3 regions of the Trichocoleus sp. DQ-A2 genome follow, and region 1 is predicted to be linked to each of the others. Evidence: predicted binding sites of a transcription regulator. Region 1 holds the regulator's gene; each other region holds the start of a gene.
What was found. The regulator NtcA, encoded in region 1, controls nitrogen genes in cyanobacteria. The targets are predictions, from matches to a motif close to TTTGTANNNNNNNNTACAAA.

Region 1 (9,828 bases):
CTTAACACTCTGTTAGAGCAAGTCACTCAGTTCATCCCCAAACTCGTTAGTGCAGCGATTCTGTTAGGAATTGCCTGGGTACTGGCAACCTTGACAAAGCTAGTGGTAACGCGGGGACTGCGGGCGCTGCGGTTAGACGAACGTTTGGGCGAGCAAACGGGAGGTACGGCACCGGGGGATACGACGCCGGGGGGTACGACGCCAAGGACAAACCAGTATTCTCTGAGCGATACCTTAGGCAACGCTCTGTACTGGTTCATCTTTTTGCTATTTTTACCGCTGATCTTAGATGCCCTACAGCTACAGCAGGCACTGGGTCCGGTTAATAACCTGCTAAATCAAATTTTGGCAGCAGTACCGAATATTTTGACGGCTATCGTCATCGGTGCAGCAGGTTGGTTGCTGGCGCAGGTGGTGCGGCGGATTGTTACAAATCTGCTGACAGCAACCGGAACGGATCGGTTAGGTGCAAGATTTGGAATTTCACGGGCAACCGGCGGACAAACGCTTTCTTGGCTGATCGGGACAATTGTTTTTGTTCTGATTTTAATCCCGACCGCGATCGCTGCTCTCAATGCTTTGGGAATTGCAGCAATTTCGGTTCCAGCGATCGCCATGTTGACCCAGATTCTCAACGCGATTCCGCTAATCTTTACAGCGGCGTTGATTCTCGGCATCGCTTATGTAGTTGGACACTTTGTTTCAGAGTTAGTCACCAACATCCTCACCAGCATCGGATTCAACAATATTTTCTACTGGCTGGGACTCCAATCTAAGCCTTACACCCGCGCCACGCCAATTCTACCTCCGGCTCCAGAGGCACAGATACTGCCTACCGGACAAGAAACTATCCTTCAGGAACCGACGCCTCCCACCCGCACCCCGTCAGAACTCGCCGGGATTGTGGTATTGGTTGGCATTATGCTGTTTGCGACAGTAGCAGCAACCAATATTCTGCAAATTCCGGCGCTGACTCTGTTGGTCAGCGGCATTGTGGTGATATTAGGTCGCATTCTCGCCGGTTTGGTGGTGTTTGCGATTGGTCTGTATCTCGCGAACCTCGCCTTTAACTTGATTACCAGTTCCGGTACTCGCCAAGCGCGGATACTCGGACAAACTGCTCGGATTGCGATTATCGCCCTGGTTTCAGCAATGGCGCTGCAACAGATGGGAATTGCTAGCGATATCGTTAACTTAGCTTTTGGATTGCTATTGGGAGCGATCGCTGTCGCGATCGCCTTGGCTTTCGGGTTGGGTAGCCGCGATGTTGCAGCTGGGCAAGTCCGCGAATGGCTGGCATCCTTTAAAGAAGATAAAACGCCTCGCTAATCACAAATTTTCTTGGTCAGTTAAACGTAGGGTGGGCATCCGTGTCCACCCTTTTCAAATGTTCCTCACGCACCATCATTCCTTAGTACCTGCTTGCTTGAGCAACTCAAGTATTTTGGTGTGTCCTTTATACTTGGCAATATCTAAGGGTGAGTTTCCATTCTTGTCTTGTTCTGTTACATTAGCCCCTTGGTTAATTAAGCTTTTAACCTCATCAATATTGTTTCTAGCTATAGCCAATAAGAGTTTGTCATTTTCATTCTGACTTTGTCCTAAAGACTCTTCCCAGTCTGCCCAAGACTGTTCTAGTTCATGCTTTTCCTCTAGTTCTAATTCTTTTTCAATATCTTTAAGGGTAATAATAAGGCGATTCAGTATAGCTTTTTGCTCTCGATTTAGGAAAATCTCATTGATTTTTTCAATTCGGCTGCAAAATAAGTCTGAAAAACCTCTCTCTTGCAAAACACTTCTGGCTAGCCTGGGGAGAAAGTAACACAAAGCTTCATCCGAAATGAGCGAGTAATCACAGATCATCATTGAGCATTGCTCGTCGCTCATTTCATCTTTTAAAACTTCACCAAAATCTCGCTGAATCGCTAAATATTCACCCTCAATAACTCCCTTTTTTGGAAGAATAGGGATGATCAAAGGCTTTTTGAAGGCTGAGAAAGCTTGGTTAATATCATCTAATAAAGACTTATCTTCCATTCTTTTTGCTATAGAGGTTGGAAAAAAGAGAGTTTACAATTTATTTATAATATCTATATTTTGATTTGCTTTTTAGTACCTTTTCTGGAACTCGCGCAGAGGACATTGTCCTCCGCGCTCCAACTACAACGTCTAGTCAGACAAATACAATTACTATATTATGACTTTAACATGCACAAAACAAGCATTTTATTATAAGTATATTCGAGCTAAATAAAATACATCGATCAGTTGCACTGATCGATGTATTTATAAATCGAATTAGATGAATTTCAAGTAATAAAAAACAAGCGATCGCTTGTTTTTAAAAAGAGCGATCGCTTGTTTTAATTCACTAACTTTGCACTCAACTCATTCTTAATCCGATTCAAAATTGAGGCTTCATCCAGTGAAGTCAGAATGCGACTTACCACGGCTTTTGGGCCATCGGGACCCCAGGAAGCGCCGTTCGCCAAGTAAGTCTTAGTGACTTGTCCAATCCCGTAAGAAGAAACCCCTGAAACACCTGCCTGAGTCACGGCAACTGATAGATAGGGACCTAAAGACACCCCACCCGTTGCGGGTGCGGAGAGTCCTAAGAGACTTTTCAGGGAACTCAGTCCCAAAGTTGCCAAAAGTTCGCTAGCACTAATTCCGCCCATACTGATGGCAATTTTTTGTAGCAGTCCCACCGCTCCCGGCTGGGTCATGGGGATGCCGTAGAGTTTAGATAAGGTGAGAATCATTGCCACGTCGATGACGGCACCGCTGAGGAGATCGACAACCGTGACCGGGTTGAGGGCGATCGCAACTGCCTTCGTCATCACCCCTTTCCAGATGATCTGATTCGCACTTTCATCGCGAATCTGCATCTTCCTAGCAATCATCTGTTCGTTCACATCATCGGCATACAGCATGGTGTTGAGCGCTACCAAAGCCTTGCCTTCTCGGTGCAAAATTTCCAGAATTTTCAGCTTCAAATCCAGAACTTGGGGCGTTCCCGGTCGTCGCTGCACTGCCCTCGTTCCGTCAGGACGGCGAACCGCCTGCGCCACCAGGGGAGAGGCAGCAACCATTACAATTTCATCCGGTGAGAGCAATTCCCGCACCCGTTCATCCCGAATTTTGCGATAAATCGCCATCCGGTCGGCATCCGGATACTGGTCAATTTTGTTAAATACCAGCAACATCGGTTTACCGACTTCCCGCAATTGCGAGAGCGCCTCGTATTCCACCTTGTTCATGTCGCCCGAAATGACAAACAGCAGCAAGTCTGCTTGTCTGGCAACTTGTCTGGCTAAGGTTTCGCGGGTTTCTCCGTCTACTTCGTCAATTCCAGGGGTGTCAATTAGCTCGATTTGGGAATTGCCCGCACTCGGCAGCGTGACTCGTAGGATATCGCTGACGCTTCCCGTCTCATTCTCCTGAGTCAGTTGCCAGCTGGCACCTTGATGGGTGCGGGTGACGCCATGAAGCGGTCCCGTTTCAAACACGTTCTGACCTAATAAGGCGTTCAGTACTGAAGATTTACCCCGTCCCACCATCCCAAAGGCGGCAATCTGGACGACTGAGCGATCTAACTTCTCAAGCATCGTTGCCAAATCATCAATCTCGGATTCCAGTCCCGTCCGCTCTTGGGGTGTTAGATCCAGGTTATCTACCAAATCTCGCAGAGCATTTTGCGCCTTTTTGTAATTTAGTTCTGCTTGGATGTCATCAAAGCTCAAAATGGCGTTATCTAGTTCCCGATCCAAATCTGTTGCGTCCGGGGTTTGTGAAGGGAACTGGCTGGCATTTGGGGTTCGGTCAGACGATAAACGACTCAAAATTGCACCTTTTTTGCTCAGATGTTACTCTTCTTTCATCCTAGTCAATACCGATCTAGTCTGGCACTTTCCATATCCAGAGGGATATTTTTACTCGGTTCGTGCCAGCTCAGTATCAGCTGTGAGAATGATGTTATCTCGAAGGCGATCGCAATAAGTTTAGTATTGTTGCTGAATGAAGGTATTTGATCGGCACAGCGATTGTGAGTTCTAAGCGTTTACCTCAAACTACTGCCCACGTCCGAATTACCCATCTTTCCTGGCAACGGGGCTTTCTAGCAGGGGAAGTCACGGCGGCAGAATATGAATGGCAGTTCCAGTGGTGTTTCCGACAGGGTCAATTGTCGGTGACACCTTCTTTGGGACGCGCTTTAATTCAGGAACCTCTGGGTCGATTTTTAGAACAGAAAGATTACCAGCTAGAGCCTGGAGGGGACTATGCGTTTACGATCCGGGCGGAACTTTAAAAGTTTTGAGTTTTGAGTTCAGTTTAAATTAAGAAAGTTAAGAATGACAGAGTTTCCTAGTTCCTCGTCTCTCGTTGCTTCATGTATCTTTCGATGAGGAGGATGGCAACAATGTCATCGATTGGTCGGGGTAGACTCCGCATCCCTTGGGGAATCAGGCGTCCTAAACCTTGGGGAGGGTACATTTGCCAATAGCGATCGCGTGCTTCCAATGTACTGTAGCGCTCATCTACCAGGACAATTGGCACCGACGTTGGAAATTGCTGAAGTTTCTTTTTCCAACTTTTGGAAGTGGTTTGATCGCCCATCACTAGAGTATCAATTGGAAATTTTTCACACAACTCAAGGAGCGTTGCGATCGCTGCTTCTGCTGGTACAACCTGGTGGTAATGCAGAGAATTGTCTTTCCCCACTACGGCTAAACCACACTTATCGCGCCCTGGATCGAACCCTAAAATCATCTGAATTGGCTAATCGCTAATTTACAAATGGTTAATTGCCATTAGTCATCATCTCATCACTAATGACTAATAAATTACATCCTGACCACAACTTCTCCGTCTTCAACTGCCTCCAAATTTAATTTCATGGGTCCGGCAATATAGGCGTCCTCTGCCACGACCGCTTTCAGAGAAATCGGCTTATTGTGCTTTTTCAACTGCTCGATAAACCGAATCAAGCTAACAATTCGATTGTCGCCAACCTGAACTGTATCGCCCAAAATCCCCGCGCGAGTGGCTCGGAACTGGGATGCTCCAAGCAGCAGGTCAATCCGCTGCCGAATTTGTTGGTCGGTCATGTTTGAAGGATCGGCAGATGTCGTTGCTACGACTTCACCAGTGCGGAATACAACTTGATTGGGTGCGGCGTCTGCAAAGACTTGTACCTGCTTTTCTCCCTGGACATAGTTACCAGCCGAAAAAACTCGGACTACATAGTTTCGACCATCCTGAATCTGGTTGATCAGTTGCTCGACCTGTGCCTCTGTAATTTGCACGACCCGTTCGTTCGCCACCTTGTTGAGACCGGGTTGGGTCGCTTTAATCGCTGTCCGATTCGCTTCCCGTAACAGCTGCTCAATGACCTGTCGGGCTGCGGCTGGCTCGACAATACGAAAAACGCCCGCCGCCAGAACCTGACCGCGCAGCAGTGCCAGACTACCCTGACGCAAAGTTTGATAAGACTGGTAATACTGTTCTAAGGTTGCCACTTCCTGCTCTAGGGAAGCTTGTTGTTTTTCGAGTTCTTTAAGGCGATTTTCTCGCTGGGCAATCACCTCATCTCGTTGAGAAATTTTGTTGTCAAGTAGAGATAAGGCTTTGTCTCGCTGGGCAATTTGCTCGTCGCGATCGCTCAGGCTCTTCCGAAAGGCAGCAAGTTTCTCATCAAGTTCGACAAGGGCTTGATCCCGCTTGAGAATTTGCTCATCGCGTTGGCTAATTGCTCGGTCTTGCTGGGCAATTTTTTGGTCGCGCTGAGTCACTTTCGCTTTGAATTCAGTAATTTCAGCTCTGACTTGATTTCGCTGCTGGAGGAGTTCTTGGCGTTCTGCTTGAAGTTGTTGGATTTCCGAACGTAGCGTCTTGGCTTGCCCTGAGACAGATGTAAGCTGTTTTTGGGTTTGCTGAAAGCTGCTGGCAACCCGGGTCAGTTCGCTTTGAGTCTGATTTAGTTGCGCCTCCGTCTGGCCTTGTTTAGCCAGCGCAGCTGCCAAAGATCGATTAATCGCATCTAAGCGCTGCTGAGCGACAGATTGCTGGGTGCGAGCTTGAGCGAGTTCCTTCTCGACTTGCTCTTTTTGGGCGGCGGTTTTAGCAAGTTCGCTTTCGGTTTTCCGTTTCTGCTCGTTCGCTTTGGCAATATCCTTACTGGCTGTCTTGAGTTTTTTCTGCACTTCTTGGAGTCTAAAAACTCCAATCCGCAATTGTTCGCTTGTCGCAAAGATGATTGTCAGTGTTGAGGCAGAAATCGTTAGTCCCGTTAGAATCGTTACTAAAACAGCTGTTTTGCGGGGACGCAGATTGAACAACGACAGGCGTGCTTTTCCCACGCGCGTGCCAATGCGATCGCCTACCGTTGCGATGACGCTTCCCAACACTAAAATAGACAAAATCAGGAAGAGCGCACTGTCGGTCATTGTCTGCTACAGTCATTCCAGTTACAGCCTATCGCATCGCAGGCTAGAGAAAGGGTTAACAGGAATTAAAGATCGAAGGTGAAATCGGAAAGGTTAAAGGTTGGAAGGTTGAAAACTATCCGCTTAAAACCTGACACCTTTTAACTCAACTCCCGACTAAATGTTAAAACTGGATAACCTGCTCGCGCTACCATGCCGTTTTAACCAACAACCTAACCTACAACCTGACGAGAGCCTCTAGCTGTTTTCAAGTAAACTGCTGACTCAGTGTAACTGGGTTGTGTACCGTAATTTTTTTCTTGTGGATAGAAATCATTTTTTCCTCCCGCAAATCTCCCAGTAAGCGGGTGACAGTTACCCTGGTGGAGCCGATTGCTTCTGCGATCGCTTGATGAGAAAGCTTCAGATCGATCGTAATTCCATTGGCGGTAGGAACGCCAAAATCACGGCACAGAATCAATAGAAAACTCACCAAGCGCGATCCCATATCTCGGTGAGCTAATGTCTCAATCATCATTTCTGTTTGCAAAATGCGCGAAGAAAGCCCTCGCAGCATCAACATCGATAGCTCCGGATTATCCTTGAGCGATTGCTCTACCTGATCGATCGGTGCCGAAAGCAGCTCCACTGGCGTAAATGCTACAGCGTGATAAAACCGATCCGAACGATGCCCTGTAATTAAGGACAGTACTCCAAAAACGCTGTTTTCTCGCAGCAGCGCCACGGTAATTTCTTCCCCAGCTTCATACACGCGAGACAGCTTTACTGCACCTTTGAGCAAAAAGTATACACGTTCAGCCGGGTCTCCTGGGAAAAAGATCGTCTTGCCCCGCTCAAAAGTTTCCACCACGGGTGGAAACGCCCCACCTCCCAGTTGACGGAACACAGCTGCTAGCGGTCTATCTTGCGTCACTACCACTTCCTTTTTCCTAAATGCTGCCCTACAGACTTCTGCAACTTTCTGTCGGAGGAACTTTAACCATAGCAAAACAACTATGAGAGTTTTCTGACATTAGACACAGATAAACTGACTTCCGGGTGGTTTTTGTGCTATTTGATACAAAATTTTAAAGTAGTTTCCTCCGCTACCTTCTTTAGCTCTCTCCCCGCTCAAGGCAAGTAAGATTATGACGGAAAATGTTGATATCTTGACAGTATCTGCGCCATCGGGTGGGATGCATGGTGAGTAAGGAGGCACGATCCTTACCCGTACTAGACAGCCTCGCTCCGGGCGATCGCGATCTTGAATACTCCCCTAAATCGGATATCCTCTAATATTGCCTTCAAAATCGACATTTATGCTAGATTTAACCGGAAAAAACGCCCTAGTCACCGGCATTGCCAACAATCGATCGATCGCCTGGGGGATTGCTCAGCAACTGCACCAAGCGGGTGCGAATCTAGGAGTGACTTACCTGCCAGACGACCGAGGTCGCTTTGAAAAAAAAGTGGCAGAGTTGGTAGAACCCCTCAATCCCAGCTTGTTTTTACCCTGCGATGTCCAGAATGAGACCCAAATTCAGTCTACATTTGACGCCATCCGCGATAAGTGGGGCAAGCTAGACATCCTGATCCATTGTCTTGCCTTTGCGAACAAGGAAGATTTATCAGGTGATTTTAGTACCACTACCCGTGCTGGCTTCACCCAAGCTCTAGAAATTAGTACCTATTCGCTGGTGCAACTTGCCGGGTCAGCAAAACCGCTAATGACAGAAGGCGGCAGTATTGTCACGCTGACTTATCTAGGCGGCGTTAAAGTGATCCCCAACTATAACGTGATGGGAATTGCCAAGTCTGGACTGGAAATGAGTGTCCGTTACCTGGCATCTGAGTTAGGACCGCAGAATATTCGCGTGAATGCAATTTCGGCAGGTCCCATCCGCACTTTGGCATCGTCGGCGGTAGGTGGCATTCTGGATATGATCCATCACGTTGAGGAAGTGGCACCGCTGCGACGCACTGTAACTCAGAAAGAAGTGGGAAATGCGGCTGCTTTCTTGTGTAGCGATTTGTCAAGTGGCATTACAGGTCAGGTGCTGTATGTCGATGCCGGATACGAGATTATGGGGATGTAGAAAGAATCAAACATTAAAAATTAAAAATTAAAAAGCAAAGATTCTGCTAACTTTTAATTTTTAATTTTGCATTTTTAAGGCTTTCGCGTCTCCCAGATGCTCAGTAAAGTAGGATAATAAACTTAACTTTATTTTCTTGAGTGAGCATCTGCGATGCAGGCACGCGATCGCCAATTTACACCTTCTCCAAGCATTGAACAGCTTTTGTCTCCTCGGATGGCAAGGGTTCCCCGCAAGACGGGCGAAACGGATGTTATCGTCACCGTCAAATTAGACGGGAATGGCACTTGCAATGCAAAAACTGGCATTCCGTTTTTAGACCATATGCTGCATCAAATCGCCTCTCACAGCCTGATTGATTTGGATGTAGCCGCGACGGGAGACTTGGAAATTGATGACCACCATACCAATGAAGATGTGGGAATTACCCTAGGAATGGCGTTGCATCAAGCACTGGGCGATCGCAAAGGAATTGTCCGGTTTGGGAATTTCCTCGCCCCTCTCGATGAAGCGTTGGTTCAGGTAGCGTTAGATTTTTCCGGACGCCCCCATCTCAGCTATGGCTTAGAGATTCCCACTCAGCGAGTCGGGACTTATGACACTCAGCTGGTGCGGGAATTTTTTGTGGCGGTGGTCAATCACAGCCAGATGACGCTGCACATTCGCCAACTAGATGGAATTAACTCGCACCACATTATTGAAGCAACGTTCAAAGCGTTTGCGCGATCGCTCCGCATGGCAATCGAAGTTGATCCCCGTCGTGGCGGTACGATCCCCAGTTCTAAAGGCGTGTTATAGGTTTCCTTGCAAATACACTCCGATAAAGGCAACGAGAAGCCGGGGAAATCCTCACCAGGCTCTCGCTTCATTCTGCTGAAGTTTCCGCGACCACTGACTCTCAATTCTCCTATGTCTTCAGAAATGAGAACTTATGGAAGAGGTTTGCGGATATAGCCATATTTATTGCCAATCTTAACTTTTGCTAGCCCTTGCGAAAAAGATTGAGCGCTATCAAATTGGGGTTTAATTACGAATTTGCCACTCTTATTGATATAGCCCCATTTGTCGCCGTTCTTTACCGCTGCTAGGTCTTCTGAAAAGTTATCAATATTATCAAATTGTGGGGGAATGACAACATTGCTTGCCTTGTCAATATAGCCTACCTTAGTGTCTATCGTTATGCCCGCCAGTCCTTGAGAAAAGTCTCCACCCCAATCAAATTGGAGTGGAATAACAATATATCCCATTTTGTCAATATAGCCCCACTTATTATTACTGGATATCACTGCTAGTCCTTCCGAAAAAAA
Region 2 (9,828 bases), on a different contig from region 1:
TAAGTCTTTTACTCTGACTTTGATTTGATTAACAATGGCAAAGTGAAATACCTCTTCATCCATTCGCATTCTGAGGTAATCCAGGTTGAATTCGCGTGAGTTAACCAAGTCAGGATTGCTTTCCATTCTATGAATAGAGTCAAGCGCCAACTTTAACTTTTTCTGGAGGTCTTTGACTTTAAAATCCTGGATCTTGGCTTTCTTTGCCATCTCATCCTTTTTAAGCTTGACAAATACTGCCCCAGCAATGAGAAGTAACAGCAGTCCTCCGGAAGTGTACATCCAGATGGGCGCAGGTTGAGCGTTGGCGGCTGCGGCTGCTGGTTGGGCGGTTTGAGTTTTTTTGGCAGGGGCTTTAGGTTGAGCCTTCTTGGCAGGGGTTTGAGCCAATCGCAAGTCTACAATAAGGAACGGAGTGGACATAGTCGCTAGCCTAAAAAAATTCATGTCTATTTTCAGGATGCCCAAAAAAGCAGAAATTACAAAGTAAAAAGTATGAAAGATAAATAATCAAGTGTGAAATTCTGTCAAATCCTTTTTCGGAAAGCGGCTCGACTCTTAGTTTAGACCCAAATCACACTTCATTAGAGCTGACTTTAACGTGCTGTTAGCGCAAAGGCGCGATCGCGCGGACTAGGCAAAACTACAGAGACTTTCATTGTTGGGTGTGAAGTACGCTCAGGGGAGCTTTTGCAAAAATACCGATTGGCAAGACTCTCTAAAACTCTTGAAACCCTTGAAAAGTCGTAGCGATCGCCAAAACACCTTCCTCAAGGATCGGTAGTCGGAATTGTTTAGCGATCGCCAAACAGCAATCCCTGTGTTATTCAGTTGCTTCACTGGCAAGATATCAGCCAATAGGGAAAGCAGCCCCAGACTGGGGCTGCTTTCCCTATTGGCTAAGAATGAGAGTATCTAGATTCTGCCCGATCTTATCTTTGGGCGCTGCTGCCAAGCTGATTCCAGGTTTGGATCACCTTCTCTAAAGGTGCAGGTAAACTCCCTTGATTAATCTCGGTGTAGCGAACTGTACCTTTGCGGCTGCTAAGGGTGTAGGTGATGTGATCGGCAGCACCGCTGGGTGCTGGGTAGCTTAGGTTCTTAAATTGGGCAAATTGCTGCCGTTCTAGCATTTGCTGAAACTGTCGTACCTGTTGCACAGGAATGCGGAGAACGCTACGTTCGGAGTCATTAGCATCGCCGATGCGAACCCGCATCAAGCTTCCGTCATTCAATAAAACAGTTTCGTAGGTTCTGCCAGTAAAACCGCCACTGGCGATCGCTCGAAACACCACATTTTTATCTAAGGATGGTGGTAGTTCGCTAGTCGGGATTGGCATTGGCTTGAGGATGCCAGCATCGCTTAGTTTACTTGCTGCTTGATTGAACTTAATAATGGAACCATCGCTGTTGGTGTGATAAACCAACAGTTGTAGCTTGCTTTGTACAGTTACCTGCCACCCAGGTATTGCATTAGTAAGACAACTCTCGTTAATACCGCCCAAACCCAGACAGCTATCCCAATTGTACTGTTGAGCTTGAACGATGCTGAGTTCGGTAGTGGGCACTTTGAACTGTCTGGAAGCTTCCCTTAAGACTGCATCTCGAACGGAATTCGGCAAACTCGCGAGTTGATCCACCTTCACTACAGAACCAGCTGCATTCGTGCGATAGACCAAGCGTTTTCCGCTTGCTTCTACCGTCACCTGCCACCCTTCTACTGTCGCTGGCGCACACAAAATATCAGGTGCGTAAATCCCTAGACACGCATCAGGCCAAGTCTTCTGTTCGGCCTGGACGACGCGAATCTGGTTTACCGGCAAACCCAGCTGCGTGGAGGCATCAGAAATCACAGCATTGGCAACAGATTTGGGGAAGTTTCCTGGGATGTTACTGCCAGGAGTATTCGACTTTTCTTGACGTAAAACTTGCCCTGTAGAATTGGTGCGATAGACCCAAGTTTTGTTATTGCTAGACACGACAACACGCCAACCGGGAACTAATGCTTGAGTACAAAATTCACCCGATTTCGGAAGTCCTAAACAGCCATCAGGCCAAGTTTCCTGGCTAAACTGAGTAATCTTGAGCTTTCCCGGAGCGATGCCAGTTTGACGCGACAAATCTTGACGAACAGCGTTAGCAATTCGAGGCGGTAAGCGATTAGCTTGCTTACGGTCAAGATTTTGCCCCACTTTCTGGTCTTTAACCTTAACCAGTCTGGTGATAGACTCAGAAAGTCCGGCTGGGGCAGCAAATGCGGTTTGTAACAGTGTCAGACCTGCGCCTAAAGACAAGATGCCAGTTAGAACTAAAACTGCAAAAACCCGATCGGATTGGTGAACTGTTTTACCAGAGTTTACGGGTTTGGAGTGATTTTTGAAAATCTGTCTCATAGAAACCTCAAATAGATTTTTTTTTGCAAGCGGAGAGCGTGTTTGTGGAGACGAGCGGCACTCCAACGCTCGTCCAATGCGATATAGCAGATAAGAAGCTTGACGCTGCTATCCTGCGAGTTAGTTCCGCTGTTTGGTTCACCCGAATGGGTGATTTTTTAGAAGTTTCAGATAGCGATCGCACGCAAAGAAGTTAACTTCTGCAAAAACAGGTTTCTATAATCGTGTAGGTGTGTATTTATTCCAGCAAGGGAGCGATCGCGATGACTGTGTTGGTAGTCGCTACGGGAAATCCAGGCAAGCTGCGAGAGATGCAGAAGTATTTAAGCGGATTTGGCTGGGAATTGACCCTGAAGCCAGAGGAACTGGAGATTGAGGAATCGGGTGACACCTTCATGGCTAACGCTTGTCTGAAGGCATCCCAGGTGGCAGAGGCGACTGGAGAGTGGGCGATCGCAGATGATTCTGGCTTGGAAGTAGACGCCTTAGAGGGCGCACCCGGTATTTATTCCGCTCGTTACGGCAAAACCGACCCCGATCGAATTGAACGCCTGTTGAATGAACTCGGCAACGAACTGAATCGGGAAGCCCAATTTGTGTGTGCGATCGCGATCGCTCGTCCCGATGGTGCGATCGCCCTGCAAGGCGAAGGAGTTTGCCGTGGCGAAATTCTCCACGCCCCTCGCGGTACGGGAGGATTCGGCTACGATCCGATTTTTTACGTTCCTAAAGAGCAAATGACCTTTGCGGAAATGACTCCTGAGTTGAAGCGTCAGTGGAGCCATCGCGGTCAAGCTTTTAAAATTCTCTTACCCCAGCTACAGACTTTAAAGACTGAGGGTTGAGTCCAGAAGTTAGAAATCCAGTAACCAGAAATCAGAATTTTGCGATCGCCAAAAATTCTAATTTCTGATTTTTAATGACTCCTGACTTCTAACCTTGATGACTCACTCCTCAGTCCTCAGTCCTCAGTCCTGACTTAGACAGCTTCCAGATTCTTTTCCCCCGTCCGAATTCTGATGACCTGCTCTACCGGGCTGACAAAAATCTTACCATCACCGATTTCACCCGTTCGGGCAGCGGCAATGATTTTCTCAATCACCATATCAACCTGGCTGTCTTCAACAACGATCTCTACTTTAAGTTTTTGCAGAAACTCAACCGTGTACTCGGAACCGCGATAACGTTCGGTTTGACCTTTCTGCCGCCCAAATCCTCGGACTTCAGAAACGGTCATTCCCACAATTCCCGCATTGACTAGCGCAATTTTAACTTCGTCGAGTTTAAAAGGCCGGATAATCGCTTCAACTTTTTTCAAGCTTCTAACTCCTCAGTTCGTTCTGGATTTGATCTGTACAATCAATTTGTACAACCAAAGGTACTCGTAAAGCGGCGGCTATGTTTTATCACTGCTCAAACAAAGATTTTTGTATTATATGATACATATTGCTCTTCACTCCTACCAGAGGCATCCATTGTGCCAACCCTAACTAAGGGGTTTCTCTAGATATCGCTGACTCGTTAACTAGACATCGTTGACTAGACAGTACAGTGAAGATGCGCGGGTTTAGCAATATTTTCCCCATTTGTATCAAAGCGGTTGTTCCAGGCAGATGCACCCGGTTCTTCCGACTCCTAGCAGAGTTAATCTTTCAGCCGTCAACCAGCAAGCTCAACGACTATTATTCAAAAGCGGACGCACAATCAAAAAGCCAGTGCCAAACGCTGTCGCCACAATCAAAAAGATGACGATGATTAACCACCAGCCACTCACATCTGCGGAACGCTCTGGCTGAGTTGGGCGACGATACCGACCTTCTTCTTGTTCGATTACCAAGCTTTCTGAAAAATCAGGTAATGGTGCTGGTTCCGCTTTGGGAGGGGAAGGAGGTAGAACTTCCACTGGCGGAGCGATCGCAGCCGAACGAGGAGGACGAGGAGGCTGCGGAGGACGCCGCTTAGGTGTTGCGTTTGATCCAGTCCGAATTTCCGGTTCAATGGGGGGAGGGGGAACTTCAACTCGACCCCCGGAGGGAAACGAAGTTACTACCTGTTGTGCGTGCAAAGCTGACTGAACAACTTTTTCGATTTCTTGGCGCAGCTGTTGATTTTCTTTGGCTAACTGCTGATTTTGGGAATTCAGCGAGTCCAGCATCGCTTGCGCTGTTTGTAACTCTGCTGAGAGTTCTTTGTAAACCGAAATTGGCACTGAGGGACGGTAGGTATTCATTGGGCTTTGGGGAGTCTGCTCAGAAATATAAGCATTTTGCATTGGCGAGCGGGTCGAGGGATTAGACATCATGGATTTAGTTTAAGTTTGGTAAGGCAACAATAATGGAAAGTGAGGCGACTCTGACAGCCATTTTTTAACAAATTTGCTATTTAATCAACTAGGAATGTGCCCCAATCGATCTTTACGGTGTCATTGCTATAACCTTTGTATTCTCCGATTGTTTTAATTCTCCGATTGTAGGAGGGGAAAAAAGTGTCCCACTGGCCCTTGACCCTGACCAATGGCTAAAGCGTATTTTAGAGCAGTGGTGACATAATCTTTGGCTTTTTGAACCGCAGACCACCGATCTTTGCCCAAGGCTAGATTAGCCGCGATCGCGCTACTGAGCGTACACCCTGTGCCGTGAGTATTGGTCGTCTCTACGGTTGCGGTTTTCAAGGTTTCCAGATGGTGCCCATCGAACCAGATATCGATGCCGCGTAGATTCCCCTCCATTCCGCCTCCTTTCACTAATACAGCCGCACCACCTCCCAAATGATAAATCCGTTGGGCAGCAGAGCGCATATCATCCAAGTTATGAATCGGCAATCCGCTCAGTAATTGAGCTTCGTAGCGGTTGGGGGTCACAATCGCTGCTTTGGGGATTAAGACATCCCGCAACGTTGCCACAGCGTTATTGTCAATCAGCTGGGCACCCGTGCGCGATACCATGACGGGATCGACGACTAATTTGTCCAGTTTGAAACCTTCCACAGCTTGCGCTACAGCCGCAATAATCTCCCCATTCAGCAACATCCCCGTTTTCGCTGCTTGGACGCCAATATCCGTCACCACAGCCTCAATCTGGGCGACAATTGCTGCTGTCGGTAAAGCATCCACCCGCGTGACTCCCAGCGTATTCTGCGCTGTCACGCAAGTAATGGCACTGGTGCCGTGAACGCAGTGAAAGGCAAATGTCCGTAAATCGGCCTGAATGCCAGCACCGCCGCCGCTATCTGAACCGGCAATTGTGAGAGCAACAGGTACGCTTGAAGGGTTTTTAACGGTCATAGGAATGAGGAATGGGTAATTAGTTAATACCCGCAAATTAAGGACTACTAACAATTACTTTTACTCTAAATTTTCATGAAACCAATCCCAATCTAAATTGAGTTGAATGATTAGATTTTACAAATCGCTGCAAATCGGGTACTGCTCAATTTACAATTTGCCGACAAATCGGCAAATTATTGCAATGCTGCCCTTGAGAAGCGAGTAGAACTGAGTTATGTGCCTAAAGACCTAATTAGAGGAAATATACGATGAGCCGCACTAATTTCCAGTTTAGGAGGGGAAATTCGTGCGGCGTGAGAGCATGGATGTAGCGATCGCTCCCGTAATCAGTCAAGTCTTCCCACTTTTGGGACAGGTCATCATTGAATTCGGAACTTCTACCGAATTCAATCGGCTTCGTGGAAGTTTAGAAGAATTTCGCACCCTGCTAACTAAGGCTGGATTGCCCACGCATCAATTAAAAATTAAAAAGGAAATGTTCCATTTTTAATTTTTAATTCTTCTAGCGTTGCGGACGCCGTCTTTGGAGAAATTCCGGAATATCCAATCCTCCACCTTGTTGTTGAGGTTTAGGCTCAAACGTGGGGGTAGAAGGAGGAACGGGTGACGGTGCAATGGGTCGCTGTGGCTGTCTAGAAGTGCGTGCCTCCCTCGCCGCCGGTGTAGACTGAGTTTCCCCGCTAAATCCAGTCGCAATGACGGTAATTCTTACCTCACCTTGCATCCGGTCATCAATCACTGCCCCGAAAATGATATTCGCATTCGGATCGACCACTTCATAGATTGTTTCGGCTGCGGCATTCACTTCGTGCAGCGTCAGGTCGCTACCGCCGGTAATGTTAAAGACCACCCCTCTGGCTCCTTCAATCGAAGACTCTAGCAAAGGTGAGGAAATTGCGGCGACGGCGGCTTCTCTGGCTCTCGATTTCCCAGAACCCACACCAATCCCCATCATTGCCGATCCCGCATCTGCCATCACGGCTCGGACATCAGCAAAGTCCACATTGACCAGTCCGGGAATCGTAATAATATCCGATATCCCTTGCACACCTTGACGCAGGATATCATCGGCGACGCGAAAGGCATCTTGAACGGGCATGGTTTCTGGAATCACTGCCAGCAGCTTATCGTTAGGGATGACGATGAGCGTATCTACCCGACCCTGCAAAGCGGCAATGCCTTCATCTGCCTGAGAAGTGCGACGGCGTCCCTCAAAGGTGAAAGGACGAGTGACAACACCCACCGTTAAGGCTCCCATTTCTTTGGCAACTTCTGCCACAATCGGGGCTGCACCCGTACCCGTACCGCCTCCCATCCCAGCGGTAATAAATACGAGATCGGTATTTTCTAAGGCATGAGCGATCTCGTCGCGCGATTCTTCCGCTGCCTTTTGACCAATGGCAGGATTACCTCCAGCACCTAAACCTCGCGTTAACTTCTGTCCCATTTGCAAGCGTTTAGCAGCTGAGGAGTGAGACAGCGATTGGGCATCAGTATTGATTGACCAAAACTCTACGCCGCTGACATCACTGGCAATCATGCGGTTCACCGCATTGCCCCCACCCCCACCAACACCAATGACTTTAATTTTGGCGACGCTACCTAGCACGATGTTGTCACTCCTAGATTCTTCCCTGGGTGTTCCGTTAGCATCGTGATTATGGCCTAAATGTAACACGGTGTTATTAAAAGGATTCGCGCCGTCCACTGCGGGTGAACGACCTGCGTTCCCTGAGGGATTTGAGTTTTGGTGGGCAAGCCCTGGTTTACTATTGAGCGTCATTGCAATAGAAAGGGTCAATAAACAACTTTTTAGTTTAGGTAGCGATATGAGTCAACTATAGGGTAAGTTGACCCTTAAAACCAATGAGAGTCATAGTGCATTGACGTTCTTGAAGAGGTCTGGAGTCAACTGTCTGAAGGCTGATCCTACTAAAAGATGAAGGATATTCGTAAAGTAGATGCGCTCTTGGCAGGATGAAGAATGAATTTAGCTCAAAAGACGCCTTCTGCCTAAAGCCAGAACTCGCGTTCCTTCCAAGCTTATAAGGTTTTGGTTTTTTTGGAAGGGTTGCCTTTTTTCATTTGAATTGCTGGGGATTCGGGGTTTTTGAGGTCAATATAGGCAATTTCGCTGGTTGAAAAATGTGCTGGCAAATCTCGCATTCGATCGAGGACGGTGAGCTGATAGGCAAACCGAGAAGTGTAAGCACCACAATGTACCCATCCTTGCTCGGTTTTCAGAATTAAATTGGCTGGGTTTTGCCAATCAATTTCAAATACTTTGACCGGACTGCGGCTAACGGCTTGGTAAAGTGCCGACCAGTAGGGGCGATATTCATCCCGATAGCCAATGATTTTTAAGGTCGGCAAGGGAATGGTGCGCTCTAGCTCGGTGTAGCTTTCTAAGGGCATCCAGACGCCTTGTTCGTCCAACAATCCCAATACCGGCTGCGATCGCGTTTTGCTATTTGAGGAGGTTTGGCTGGAAGCAGGAGTCTGGCGCGTGCGCGTGCGGAGGGCGATCGCGACTGGCTGTCGTTCCGTAACTTGTACGGTGAGTCCTGGCGGCAACATTTGCCGGGTAACGGTAGCTTCCTTGATGGCAGGTTGTAATTCCAACTTATCGGCGATGATTTGCGGCTGTAGCCGCAGCAAATACTGAGGGTAAGATAGAGGCAGCAGCGACCGAATCGCTTGGATTGAAAGCGTTTTATTGCCCTCAATCGCAATTTGATCGGGTTTGCGGATTACCCAAGCAGGTAAAGTTGTCACCCAAACTAAACTGCCTGCTAAACCGGCGACGAAGATCGCTCGCCACATCGCTTGAAAAGATTTTATCCGTCGTTGGCGACGTAGTTTTTGACGCCGTTGGCTCAATTCGGTTTGTGATACTGATGCGATGCTTGTCATCCTAACTTCTCAATCGGGAGTTTGTGGTGCTTGAGGTAGACTGCACTCAACACAGCTTGATGGTGGTTCGCCGTAAGTTTAGGCGCGTCCTTCTTTAACTTAAACAGAGCGCTTGGGAGTTCCGACTATCCCCTCCTGACGGGGCTATCGCCCTATGCTCGCCAATCCGCTGACCGGGGAGAAAGTCACGATCGGTTCCCTCGGCAATTTCATCTAACAGGACGTTAACAGAATCTCTTTCTCTTTTCAGTACGGCTCATCAGGAACTGTAGCGGGAAATTCTAACGTCTAAATATTAACGTGACCGGGTCATTATGAACTCTGTTTAGCCTACGGAAAAAGAATTTAAAATTGGGGATCGCTCTTCGCCGCCAAAATCTGGGCTTTTTCCATCGCTTTTTGGCTCACTCGGCACGATTCGGCGAGGCAATCATCGCAATTCGACCTGAATCGAAGCGCATCTGAGAACCAAGCTGAGAGCGATCGCGTTATAGCCGCAAAGTAGCCGGTGGTTATACGACTCAGGGCGAAGCATTCCTCTCAAATCCCCTCAACTCTACCAGGATGTATCTATCTCAGTGCAAGAGGGGTGCGCCCCTCCAGTCCGACTAGGGTCGCTTTAACGGAAGCTGTCTAGCAGTACAAAAATCAGTACAGGGATTGATCTGCATACTCAAGAGGTCGGCATGAAATTGGATTTGGAGAGATTCTATAAGGCTTGTAACCCTGCGAAGACGCTCATCTTCTCTAGGGCGGAAGATCGTCCCTACTATATCGATTTCTCAGCGGTGCGAGGTGGCAAAATTATTGAGGCGGTGGGGCGAACCATTGCCCGGATTTCACCCGACGATCCCACCAGTCAGCTATTTACCGGACACATCGGCTGTGGGAAGTCTACAGAGCTATTTCGCTTGAAAGCCGAGTTAGAACGGCAGCAATTTCATGTGGTTTATTTCGAGTCCAGTCAAGAATTAGACATGGCGAATATCGATATCAGCGATATTTTGCTGGCGATCGCGCGTCAAGTCAGTGAAAGCCTGGAAGAAATTCAGATTCGGCTCAAACCGAGTTACTTTTCCAATCTCTTCAACGAGATCAAAGACATCTTGCAGACTCCGATTGATGTCTCCGCTGAAGCCCAATTGTCTGTGGGGATTGGCAAAATTACCGCCAAAACTAAAGATAGCCCTAAGCTGCGGGATCAGTTGCGGCAGTACCTAGAACCCCGCACCGAAG
Region 3 (9,828 bases), on a different contig from region 1:
AACTGCAACGCGGGTTTCCAGTAGGGCGCTTGGAGGATGTATTTGAGTTCTGCTTTCAGCCGTGTTTGTAGCGCTGGGGCTTTGCTATTTTCAGAGAGCGATCGCTCGTAAATTCCACTCTCTAGCGCATAGCGGATATATCCTTCCGTCTGTGGCTCAATCTGAAATCCCAGGCGCACTGCAAACCGCACGGCGCGATAAATGCGCGTCGGATCTTCGATAAAGCTATTGGCATGGAGGACGCGGATTTGGCGCGATCGCAAATCTAGCATTCCGCCAAAGAAATCTAATAATTCACCCGCGCGGGGTGGCGTCAGTCGCATCGCCAAGGCGTTAATAGTGAAATCTCGCCGATACAAATCTTGGCGAATCGAACTTGCTTCGACTTCTGGATTCGCCGCTGGGTAAGGATAAAACTCAGTTCGAGCCGTCGCAATATCTACCCAAAGAGAGTCTAAAACTGGGTCATTGTGCCACAGTAGCGCGGCTGTTTGAAATTGACCGTGAACTTCCAGACGAGCATTTGGATAGGTTTGTTGAAGTGCTTTCGCCAGTTCTACTCCAGCACCGACATCCGCCGAACGGTGAAAGCCATCTACTACCAAGTCAATATCTGAAAGCATCAAGGTTTCATGGAGATTGGCGAGCAGTAAATCCCGCACCCCTCCGCCGACCAAATAGAGATGCCAGCCGCGTTGTTCTGCCTGCTGGGAGGCTCTAGTGAGGAATTCCCACAAGGGAGGAGCAAGGCGATCGCGCAAAATATCGGTTAGGGTTTGATGAGCATTTGGAATTGATAATCGGGAATTGGGAAGGGGATTTTTTCTCTCGTCATCTGTAACATATCCTCCATTCCCTCTTCCCTGATGCAGCTGCCGTAAGACATCGGTGCGCGTCACCATTCCGACAAGTTGCCCATCTTGCAATACTGGCAACCGCCCGATATCGTAAGTCACCATAATCGATTCAATCTCTGGCAAGGACGTATCCGGGGTAATCGTCTTTAGATTGTTAGCCATGTAGCCTTTTACCGGCGCATGACTAAAGCCATGATGCAATGCCAGATCGATATCCCGCCGGGAAACAATCCCCACCAGTTGGTCTTCGGAACTCACGACCGAAAGACCAGAATGCCCATAACGTAATAAAATTCTCTGGGCTTGCTCAATAGTCGTGTCCGGGCGAATTGTTCGCACTGGCGATGACATCAGTTCCCGAGCTTTCAGCGGCTGGGGAATTTGATGTTTTAGCTGACTGACGAGCTGCTCCAGGGTTGCCTGGGAATCGACGCCGCGAAGTGTCACCGACGCTGCCTGGGAATGCCCCCCGCCACCCAGCGGTTGAAATAATTCATTGAGATTGGTGCCTTCAATGCGCGATCGCCCAATGACCGTAAATCGCTCTTCACCTCCATCCCCCACTGGATACGCCGTAGCGAGTAGCAAAGCATCGCTTTCGCCCAGATCCAGAAGTCGAGTCGCAAGCGTTGACAAGCCGGGAACGTAGTCAGAGGTTTTGAGCAGCACCCAAGAAACGGTATAGCCGCACGTTGTCGCTCTTTGTAAATGGTCCAGCGCTTCTGTCAAGAGTTCCTGCAATTGAGGCGATAAACCCGGCTCAATATAATCGGCAATTAAGCGCAAGCTTGCCCCCTGTTCCATTAACCAAGCCAACGCGATCGCATCTCTTGCCGTCGCCCCTTCATAAGTTAACGATCCTGTATCCACATGAATTCCCAACGCCATCACGGTTGCCTCAGAAGGTGTCAACTGGATGCCTTCTTGCTGGAGTTGTTCGGCAATCAGAGTCGTAGTTGCTCCGACAGGCTCAACTTGGGTGCGGGTAGCGGGAATATCTCCGTCCCCGTCTGGGTGATGGTCGTAGACGACAACTTCCCATAAATCCGGTAAATCCAGCCATTCAGACGCCTTTCCCACGCGATCGCGTTTTTGAGTATCCACAACGGCAATCGACCGAATCTGCTCTGGGTTCACAGCGCGACGCTCAATCAGCGCATACTCATCTCGGTGCAACGCCAAAAAATCCCGCACCGCTGGATGGCAACCGCCGGTCAGCACGACCCTAGATCCCGGCTGGAGACGGGTTAGCCCCACCGCTGCACCCAAGGTGTCAAAGTCCGCTGTTGTATGGCACAAAATCACATTCATCATTATGAGTCCTTAGTCATTAGTCCTTTGCCCATGACCCATAACCAATGACCCATGACGAATGACCAATGAGTGTCGATTTTTGATACGGTACTACTGTATAGAATTGCGGCTGAACTATTTCTATCCAGCCCATTGCTGTCTTGGGAGAAGAGAAAATGACAATTTTATTTCAGTTGGTACTAGGTGCTTTAGTCTTTTTATCATTCGTCATGGTCATTGGGGTTCCAGTTGCCTATGCCACTCCTCAGAACTGGGATCAGTCTAAGCGCCTCCTTCTTTTAGGATCTGGAGTTTGGATTGCTCTGGTATTTCTGACAGGTGCCCTAAGCTATTTGGTAGTTTAAGGATAGTCAGAGTCAGTCATCGGTCAGGGTTCGATGGTCATCAGTCCACTGCACCCGACTCAGGACTAAAGACAAATGACTGATGACTCAAAACAACTGACAAAAAGCTTCTTATATCTAAAATCATGGCAGTTTTCGAGGGAACGTTTACTCAGACTCAACCCCTACGGTTTGCGATCGTCATCGGTCGCTTCAACGATTTGGTGACGACTAAACTATTGGAGGGGTGTCAAGATTGTCTGAAACGCCACGGCATTGATGTCAATCCTCAAGGCACTCAAGTGGACTATGCTTGGGTTCCTGGGAGTTTTGAGGTGCCTTTGGTGGCTCACCAGTTGGCACTCACGCGCCGATATGATGCTGTAATTTGCCTGGGTGCAGTCATTCGGGGTCAAACTCCCCATTTTGATTATGTCTCCTCGGAAGTCTCCAAGGGGATTGCCAATGCTGGGTTTCAAACGGGTGTGCCGATCATTTTTGGCATTTTGACAGTAGATACGATGCAACAAGCCTTGGAAAGAGCTGGCATCAAGAGTAACAACGGCTGGGGCTATGCGATGAATGCTCTTGAGATGGCAAGCTTGATGCAGCAGCTCAAAGGGAATGCCGGTGGCGCATCCTACGGTAACAATGCGGTTCATACAGTGACTACTCAAGCACTGCCAGTTTCGCCGAACCTGGCGATTTCTCCAGAGTCAGCAGTTGAGCGCAACGCATCTGATTCTCTTTGATCGTTGCACTGTGAGTCGGGTGCGCTGAGAGCTAGGGCGGGGTTTTCCCGCCCAGAGCTGCGAATTTAGGCCGCGAATTTAGAAAGATTGATCTCTCGTCTTTCATGCCACCCTTTGGGAAGGGCAAAGCCGGACATCCTTCATTTTTGCCCTAGCACTTCTCGTCCTAGGTAAGGTTGCAGCGCTTCGGGTATCTTGATGGTGCCATCTGGTTGTTGATAGTTCTCCAGAATCGCTGCCATTGTGCGCCCGATTGCTAATCCGGAACCATTCAACGTGTGGACAAATTGGGTTCCTTTTTTTCCAGCTTCTTTGAAACGAATGCTGCCGCGTCGAGCCTGAAAATCCATGAAGTTAGAGCAGCTAGAAATCTCGCGGTATTTCTCAGCAGACGGCAGCCATACCTCTAGGTCATAGCACTTTGCTGCCCCAAACCCTAAATCCCCAGTGCATAACTCAAGGACGCGATAAGGCAACTTCAACGCCTGTAAAATTGCCTCGGCATTTTGTACCAGCGATTCATGCTCTGCGGGTGAATCGTTGGGATGGACAAGTTTCACCAACTCGACTTTATTAAACTGGTGCAGTCGAATTAGCCCCCGCGTATCTCGTCCGTAGCTACCCGCTTCCCGACGAAAACAGGGAGTATAGGCGCAGTGATAGATAGGCAGCTGCGACGCCTCTAAGATTTCATCCCGATAGAGATTCGTCACCGGCACTTCAGCAGTGGGAGCTAGCCACAAATCATCTTGAGCACATTTAAAGCTTTCGTCGGCAAATTTGGGCAGCTGACTTGTGGCGGTAAGCGATTCGCTGTTGATCAGAAAGGGGGGAATGACTTCTACATATCCAGCCGCGATTTGCCGGTCGAGCATGAAGCTAATTAAAGCTCTTTCTAAGGCAGCACCAGCACCAATTAGTGTGACAAAACGACTTTGTGCAACTTTCGCAGAGCGCTCAAAGTTGAGAATTCCTAGTTGTTCGCCGATTTCCCAGTGGGGAAGAACTTCGGAATTTTTAGGTAAGTATTGATCCCCCCAACGGCGGACTTCTACATTCTCTTCTTCAGTTTTACCAATCGGTGTGGACTCACTGGGTAAGTTAGGAAACGATAACAAGAGCGCTTCTAACTCGGCTTTCAGGGTTCTTTCCTGGGGTTCAAGTTCGGCAATCTGGTTTTTGATTTGGTTGCCTTCTTCCCGCAATGCTTGGATTTCTGAGCCGTTGGGATCGCTACCCGATTTAATTTTTTGACCAACTAATTTGCCGATTTCGTTCCCACGAGCTTGGAGCTGACTTCGCTTTGCTTCTAGTTCTCGTTGCTGCTGGTCGCGCTGCAAAATCGGCTGTATGTCATATTGCCCGATCCCGCGACGATTCAGGCGCTCTTGTACACCTTCTGAATTTTCCCGTATCTGCTTGAGGTCTAGCACAGATTTTTTCCAGCTTTTTTTGCCAATTAATCAGGATACACTGCGATCGCGCGATCGCGATGATACAGCCGAGAGTCTGTATGCGCTCTCAGCCTTCTTTACTTGCTGATGCCGCAATTCGACCCTTTGCCTCCATTACTGTCGGTTGATGCGACTATACAACCACAAGGAAACAACAATCCCGGCAAAATGAGCGGTAATTGTATGTGTATTCGCCAGCACCACAAAAATATCTAAAGGTTGAATCAACCGATTAATAAATTGGGGATCGTAGATGGCTACCCCACCTTGAGCCTGAGCCAGCGACTTTGCCAGCAGAGTGCCGGTAATCGCTTCTGCGCCCAGAACTGCTAATAATAATCCCCCTAAACTAACGAGTAATCCAAACCTTAAAACTTTAATCGTATCTGCCTTTTTCGGGCGGAGGTTGGGATTAGGATCTTTTAGCTGTATGCCCAAACGGGTGTAACGCCAAGCTTGATAAACACTGAAATACAGCACTAAAAGACCGCAAACTGCAAAAAAGATACTGCCACCCGTCCCTGGGCTAGCAGCGGCAGCGCCACTGGCACGCGGCTGGGCGGCGGGGATGGCAAACAAGAAAATTATGCTCGAAACAACGGCTAGGACTAACTGAACCCAGAAGCCAGCCCAGCCAGCGATCCGAAAAGAGCCAGCGATTCGCTGTAGAGCTGAAGGAACGGGAGATGAATCGAACTGTTCTCGCATAAATTGATTTTAAATCGGTTTAATTCCGGATTTATCTATAAACAGAGCGTTTTGTTGAACAAGTAATGCAATCCCAAATTTATACGGTAATCTTCCTAACCACCAGTTTGAGGCAATGGGGCAGCAAAATTCAAAGATGTTTAACCTCTGGAGAACTTTTAACCCAATGGAGCCGTCTTTCTTTCGAGAGCAGGCTTCTAATTTACTTGGCTTTGATGACGGCCTGCCATTTCCAGAGCAGCCCTCTCGAAGTGGAAGCAGCATGATGAAATTCCTGCAACCAAATCTCAGGAAGCATTTACTCTCCGTCGCTTATGCAGTTGCTTTGGTAGGTAGTTTGGCAGCCTATCAAAGGACGGTGATACCGAAACCGCTTTCGGTAGCGCAAAAACATTGGGCAGCGATCGCTACGGAAAACCCGGAGCGTACAATCACCCAATACAGTAACAATGCCATTTTAATGCGCTCCTATGGCGCTCTGGACGAAGTTTACCAGGGTAAATCCATCTACCCAGCCTGGGAAGAATTCTTCTCGAAGTACAAAATTCAAGATTTCCAGGTTGTTAAACAACAGCAACGCGATCGCGCTGTCGAAGCAGTCATCACGATCTACGCCAAGTCCAAGTACGGAACCCCTGTTGTTCTGTCGCTTTCCTACCAGGTGCAATTTGATAAGGATGGCAAAATCATCCGTGAAGTCTGGCAGGCCAACCCAGAATTGAGTGTCTAAAATTGATGGTATCGTTCTGTCATTTTGCTAGCTGACATCATGCGCTGCTTTCGATCGTTCGCGGTCTTAATACAGCAGTGATAGCAGCCTTGTTTGGGGTGTGTTTTCTGATTGATAAAGGCATCGTTAGTTTGGGGAAACCGATCCTAATCCAATTTCTTTGGCTGGGAGTTCAGTGAATTATGCAGATGAAATTTGAGGATATTTATCAGTTTTTTCAAGACCCACCTCCCACTTATCTCAACAAGGAACTAGCGGTGTGTTATGTCCTTTCAGTTTTGATGAGTGGAGAATCCTATGGGACAGAACTCATCGGGCGACTAGAGAGTGAATATCCTACCTATCGGCTTTCTGATACCGTCTTATACAGCGCCTTAAAATTTCTGGAAGACCAAGCCGCTATCACGGGGTATTGGAAAAAAGTGGAAGGGAGAGGAAGACCTCGTCGAATGTATCAAATTCGCCCAGAGTGTCTGGAACAGGCTCATGACCTGGCTCGCCTTTGGGATGAATACACAATGAGAGAATCTCAAGCCATCTGAGCCAATCCCAAAGAAGGTCTCTTGCGATAGGCTATAGGTTATAGGCGATCTTGTATCTCTTGGACAAGAGCCTATTTTCCATTGCCCTATCTAGAAATTCGTGAATACGACAATTCTCTCTTCAACATTTCTGCTAACACTGTTGTTAGCAGTCGGTCTATTTTTCTTTATCCGAGCCTCCGCTAAAGATCGAACGCAACAAGTGAAACTGATTGCGGAGCAACCAGAAGAATCAATCTTAATTCAATTGCAACAATATTTCGATCGGCGTGCTTACCGGATTGCGGCGGTGGATGCAAAGCAAAATCAAGTTACATTTCAAGGCTTTGTCCGCCCCAGCTGGTTTTTGGCAATTTTTCTGAGCTTGTTAGCTTTTTGTGGCTTTCTTTGTTTGGCGCTGGTTTTAGCAATCCTATTTCCCCAATTCGCTAAAATTTTTCTAGGTTTGGTTCTCCTTTCACCAGCCGCTGGCGTTTTTTACTGGAAAAAAGCTGGACGCAGCGAACAAGTTTCCCTGAAGGTGGAAACATTTGCAGGTGTCGAAAAAGAGACCAGAAGTTTAATAACTGTCATCGCCCATCGTGATGAATTGGCTCAATTGCAACAGGAACTGCAATTAAAGCCTTGCGAATGACAACTCTCTGGCTAAAAATCTTAAAAAATTCTAAAACCTGGTCAGTTTGTGAATCCAAAAGAATTTTAATTATGAGGAAAAATTCAAAATTCCTCCTATAAAACAATAGGGGCGGTTCGCGAACCGCCCCTATAACCGAGTTTTCACGTTTAATGCCTAAAACTTCAGCTGCTACGAACAGCGGCGAGGGTAGGCTTTTCCACAGGATTGTCGATTATCCTAAGGCTAGGAAACAGAAAATGATTTTCTTCAACGTATTGGGCACCAAATAGCCCTTTTTCCGCCCAAAAGTACCGATCTGTGGTGTGTTCGTTCCGCTTCACGAGCAGCAAAGCAGGCGGAAGGATTCCTTCGGTTTGAATAAACTTTCGCGCGGCGGTGACTGGTTTATCTTCGCCACTTTCAATACTATACTGAGGGACATGCTCTAAAATTCTACGTCCTTCCTGGCGACGGCGACTTTTCCGCTTGCGTCTTCTAGCCAACCTCCTTACCTCCCCTTTAATTCTGAACAGTTGTAATGATAGATACAAAAACCGTCGCAAGTATATCGGTTTGAGTTCAAAATATCAACCGCTTTTTACCGATTGATACAAACATTACAGACCTCAGAAATTAAAATCAACAGCAGCAGAACGGGCAATAAACGCTATATATGCAAGCTTGTCCAAAATAGAGCCTAGGTATAGCGTATAAAGGGCTATATTTATTCGACCTTGACAAAATTTAGCCAGTTTGGAAGCAGTTTCCTAACCAAACTATCATGAAAGCTCGCTAAAATTTTTGTAATAAAAAGAAACAAAAATGAGGTCTTTGCACGACCTTTGCCGCTTCAGCGCAATTGCGTGTCAGGATCGACAGAAGAAAACCCGATCCGCTGAATGCAATTTTCCTCGCTGTCAAGTACCCAAGTATAAGCGAATGTGTCTATGTCTACCAGTTCAGAATTTATAACTTTGTGCCAATCACAAGTAGCACTATTAACTCAAGGACTGGAAGCTGCCTTGAGTGTTGTGTATTTAACGGAAGAACTGGTAGAGGGCGTCCCAACTAAGCTAAGGCCGGTTGTTGCTTACCCACAGACAGCGGTGGAATGGGAAACGGATGAGATTTCGGCTCTGGGATTTTCCGATCGACCATTGGCATCCATTCCTCGGTTACTGTCAGCGGCATCTCCGGTTCCTCAGGAGTCCGATGCGGTTTCTGAGACGGGTTCAACGGAATCGGCGGCTGAAGTCGAGAAAGCAGAAACGATTGATGAGTTGCAGGCAAAAACGGGGACATCGCCCCTCCAGCGATCGCTCTTCGCCGATGCTGACCTGAGTAGCTCCTCACGCCAAATTGTGGTGCCTTTGTTGCATGAAGGTGTGGTGATGGGGTTGCTGGTGACAGCTCGTGAAGATAGACCTTGGAACCAGCGAGAACGAACCGCGATTGAACGGATTGCCGATACACTGGCGAGCGCTTGTATTCTGGATCGGCGTTCCCAATGGTTTGAGCAGCAACTGAGTCAGCAACGTCATCTCCAGGCTCAACAGCGCGATCTCATGGACGATCTGATACACCAATTTCGCAATCCCATGACCGCCTTACGGACGTTTGGCAAGTTGCTCCTCAGACGATTGGTACCCGGAGATGCGAACCGCGAAGTTGCCAACAGCATCGTGCGTGAAAGCGATCGCTTGCAAGAGTTGCTTCTACAGTTCGATCGGGCAGTGGATATGGACGAAGGAGAGTTAGTGCCTTTGTACGGGCAAATCGCGGATCGCGCTTACGATGCAGTTCCCATGCCGATTGCGCCGTCTTGTCCGCTTCCTCCAAAAGGTGAAGATTTAGGAAATCTCTACTCTCCCTTGGGATTGGAGCCTCAGACAATTCCGACGAGAGCGCTGGCGTTGGAATCCTGCTCGGTGGCGAAAGTTTTGGAACCGCTAGTGGTGACATCCAGCGCGATCGCCCAAGAAAAAAATCTGGCTTTATTAGCAGAAATTCCTCCGAATTTGCCGCCAGTACAAGCCAATGCCAAAGTGCTGCGCGAAGTGTTAAGCAATCTGATTGACAATGCTTTGAAATATACCCCGGCGGGTGGGCAAGTTTACATTCAGGCAGGAAATCGACGACATACTTCTCAAGGAGATTTTCAGGCGATCGCAATTAGCGATACTGGCCCTGGCATTCCCGTGCAAGATAAAGAGCATTTGTTTGAGCGACATTACCGAGGCGTCCAGGCAGAAACTGAGATTCCGGGGAGTGGATTGGGTTTAGCGATCGCGAGAGATTTAGTAGAACAAATGCAGGGCGAAATTGAAGTCATTAGCCCCGCCGAACGCAACTGGCTCGATCGCAGTATTCCCCACACTCAAGGACCCGGAACGACCTTTATTGTCTGGTTACTAACTGAAGCCTTAAAGGGCGAAGATGAAGTTTGATAAGTTGCTCTTCCATTTATTTGTATTAAAGCTGGTAATCGGTAATACGATTACTTATCTGGGGTAATAAGTCTGCATGGTATAG

Region 2: NC997_RS01095 (P-II family nitrogen regulator) is a predicted target of NtcA. The motif match lies at 3,820-3,839, and genes of this name have one in related genera.
Region 3: NC997_RS16545 (DUF3155 domain-containing protein) is a predicted target of NtcA. The motif match lies at 7,829-7,848, and genes of this name have one in related genera.

The regions. Positions count from the first base shown of each region.
Region 1 is NZ_JAMPKD010000008.1:196,796-206,623, forward strand. Features, by position in the region: gene NC997_RS10195 (mechanosensitive ion channel) at 1-1,329, shown strand, start outside; gene NC997_RS10200 (ankyrin repeat domain-containing protein) at 1,405-2,037, opposite strand; gene NC997_RS10205 (GTP-binding protein) at 2,364-3,770, opposite strand; gene NC997_RS10210 (DUF3146 family protein) at 4,046-4,309, shown strand; gene NC997_RS10215 (pre-16S rRNA-processing nuclease YqgF) at 4,366-4,770, opposite strand; gene NC997_RS10220 (DUF3084 domain-containing protein) at 4,845-6,446, opposite strand; gene ntcA (global nitrogen regulator NtcA) at 6,694-7,365, opposite strand; gene fabI (enoyl-ACP reductase FabI) at 7,745-8,521, shown strand; gene hisB (imidazoleglycerol-phosphate dehydratase HisB) at 8,675-9,319, shown strand; gene NC997_RS10240 (WG repeat-containing protein) at 9,451-9,828, opposite strand, start outside.
Region 2 is NZ_JAMPKD010000001.1:259,958-269,785, reverse strand. Features, by position in the region: gene NC997_RS01115 (hypothetical protein) at 1-423, opposite strand, end outside; gene NC997_RS01110 (hypothetical protein) at 933-2,393, opposite strand; gene NC997_RS01105 (hypothetical protein) at 2,417-2,590, shown strand; gene rdgB (RdgB/HAM1 family non-canonical purine NTP pyrophosphatase) at 2,657-3,238, shown strand; gene NC997_RS01095 (P-II family nitrogen regulator) at 3,373-3,711, opposite strand; gene NC997_RS01090 (DUF3450 domain-containing protein) at 4,066-4,695, opposite strand; gene thiD (bifunctional hydroxymethylpyrimidine kinase/phosphomethylpyrimidine kinase) at 4,849-5,676, opposite strand; gene NC997_RS01080 (hypothetical protein) at 5,966-6,169, shown strand; gene ftsZ (cell division protein FtsZ) at 6,182-7,462, opposite strand; gene NC997_RS01070 (FtsQ-type POTRA domain-containing protein) at 7,723-8,592, opposite strand; gene NC997_RS01065 (P-loop NTPase fold protein) at 9,279-9,828, shown strand, end outside.
Region 3 is NZ_JAMPKD010000015.1:89,668-99,495, reverse strand. Features, by position in the region: gene NC997_RS16585 (CBS domain-containing protein) at 1-2,168, opposite strand, end outside; gene psbZ (photosystem II reaction center protein PsbZ) at 2,327-2,515, shown strand; partial or broken gene ribH (6,7-dimethyl-8-ribityllumazine synthase) at 2,641-3,114, shown strand; gene serS (serine--tRNA ligase) at 3,387-4,679, opposite strand; gene NC997_RS16565 (DUF3611 family protein) at 4,815-5,408, opposite strand; gene NC997_RS16560 (hypothetical protein) at 5,545-6,138, shown strand; gene NC997_RS16555 (PadR family transcriptional regulator) at 6,327-6,680, shown strand; gene NC997_RS16550 (cofactor assembly of complex C subunit B) at 6,781-7,314, shown strand; gene NC997_RS16545 (DUF3155 domain-containing protein) at 7,479-7,799, opposite strand; gene NC997_RS16540 (ATP-binding protein) at 8,244-9,743, shown strand.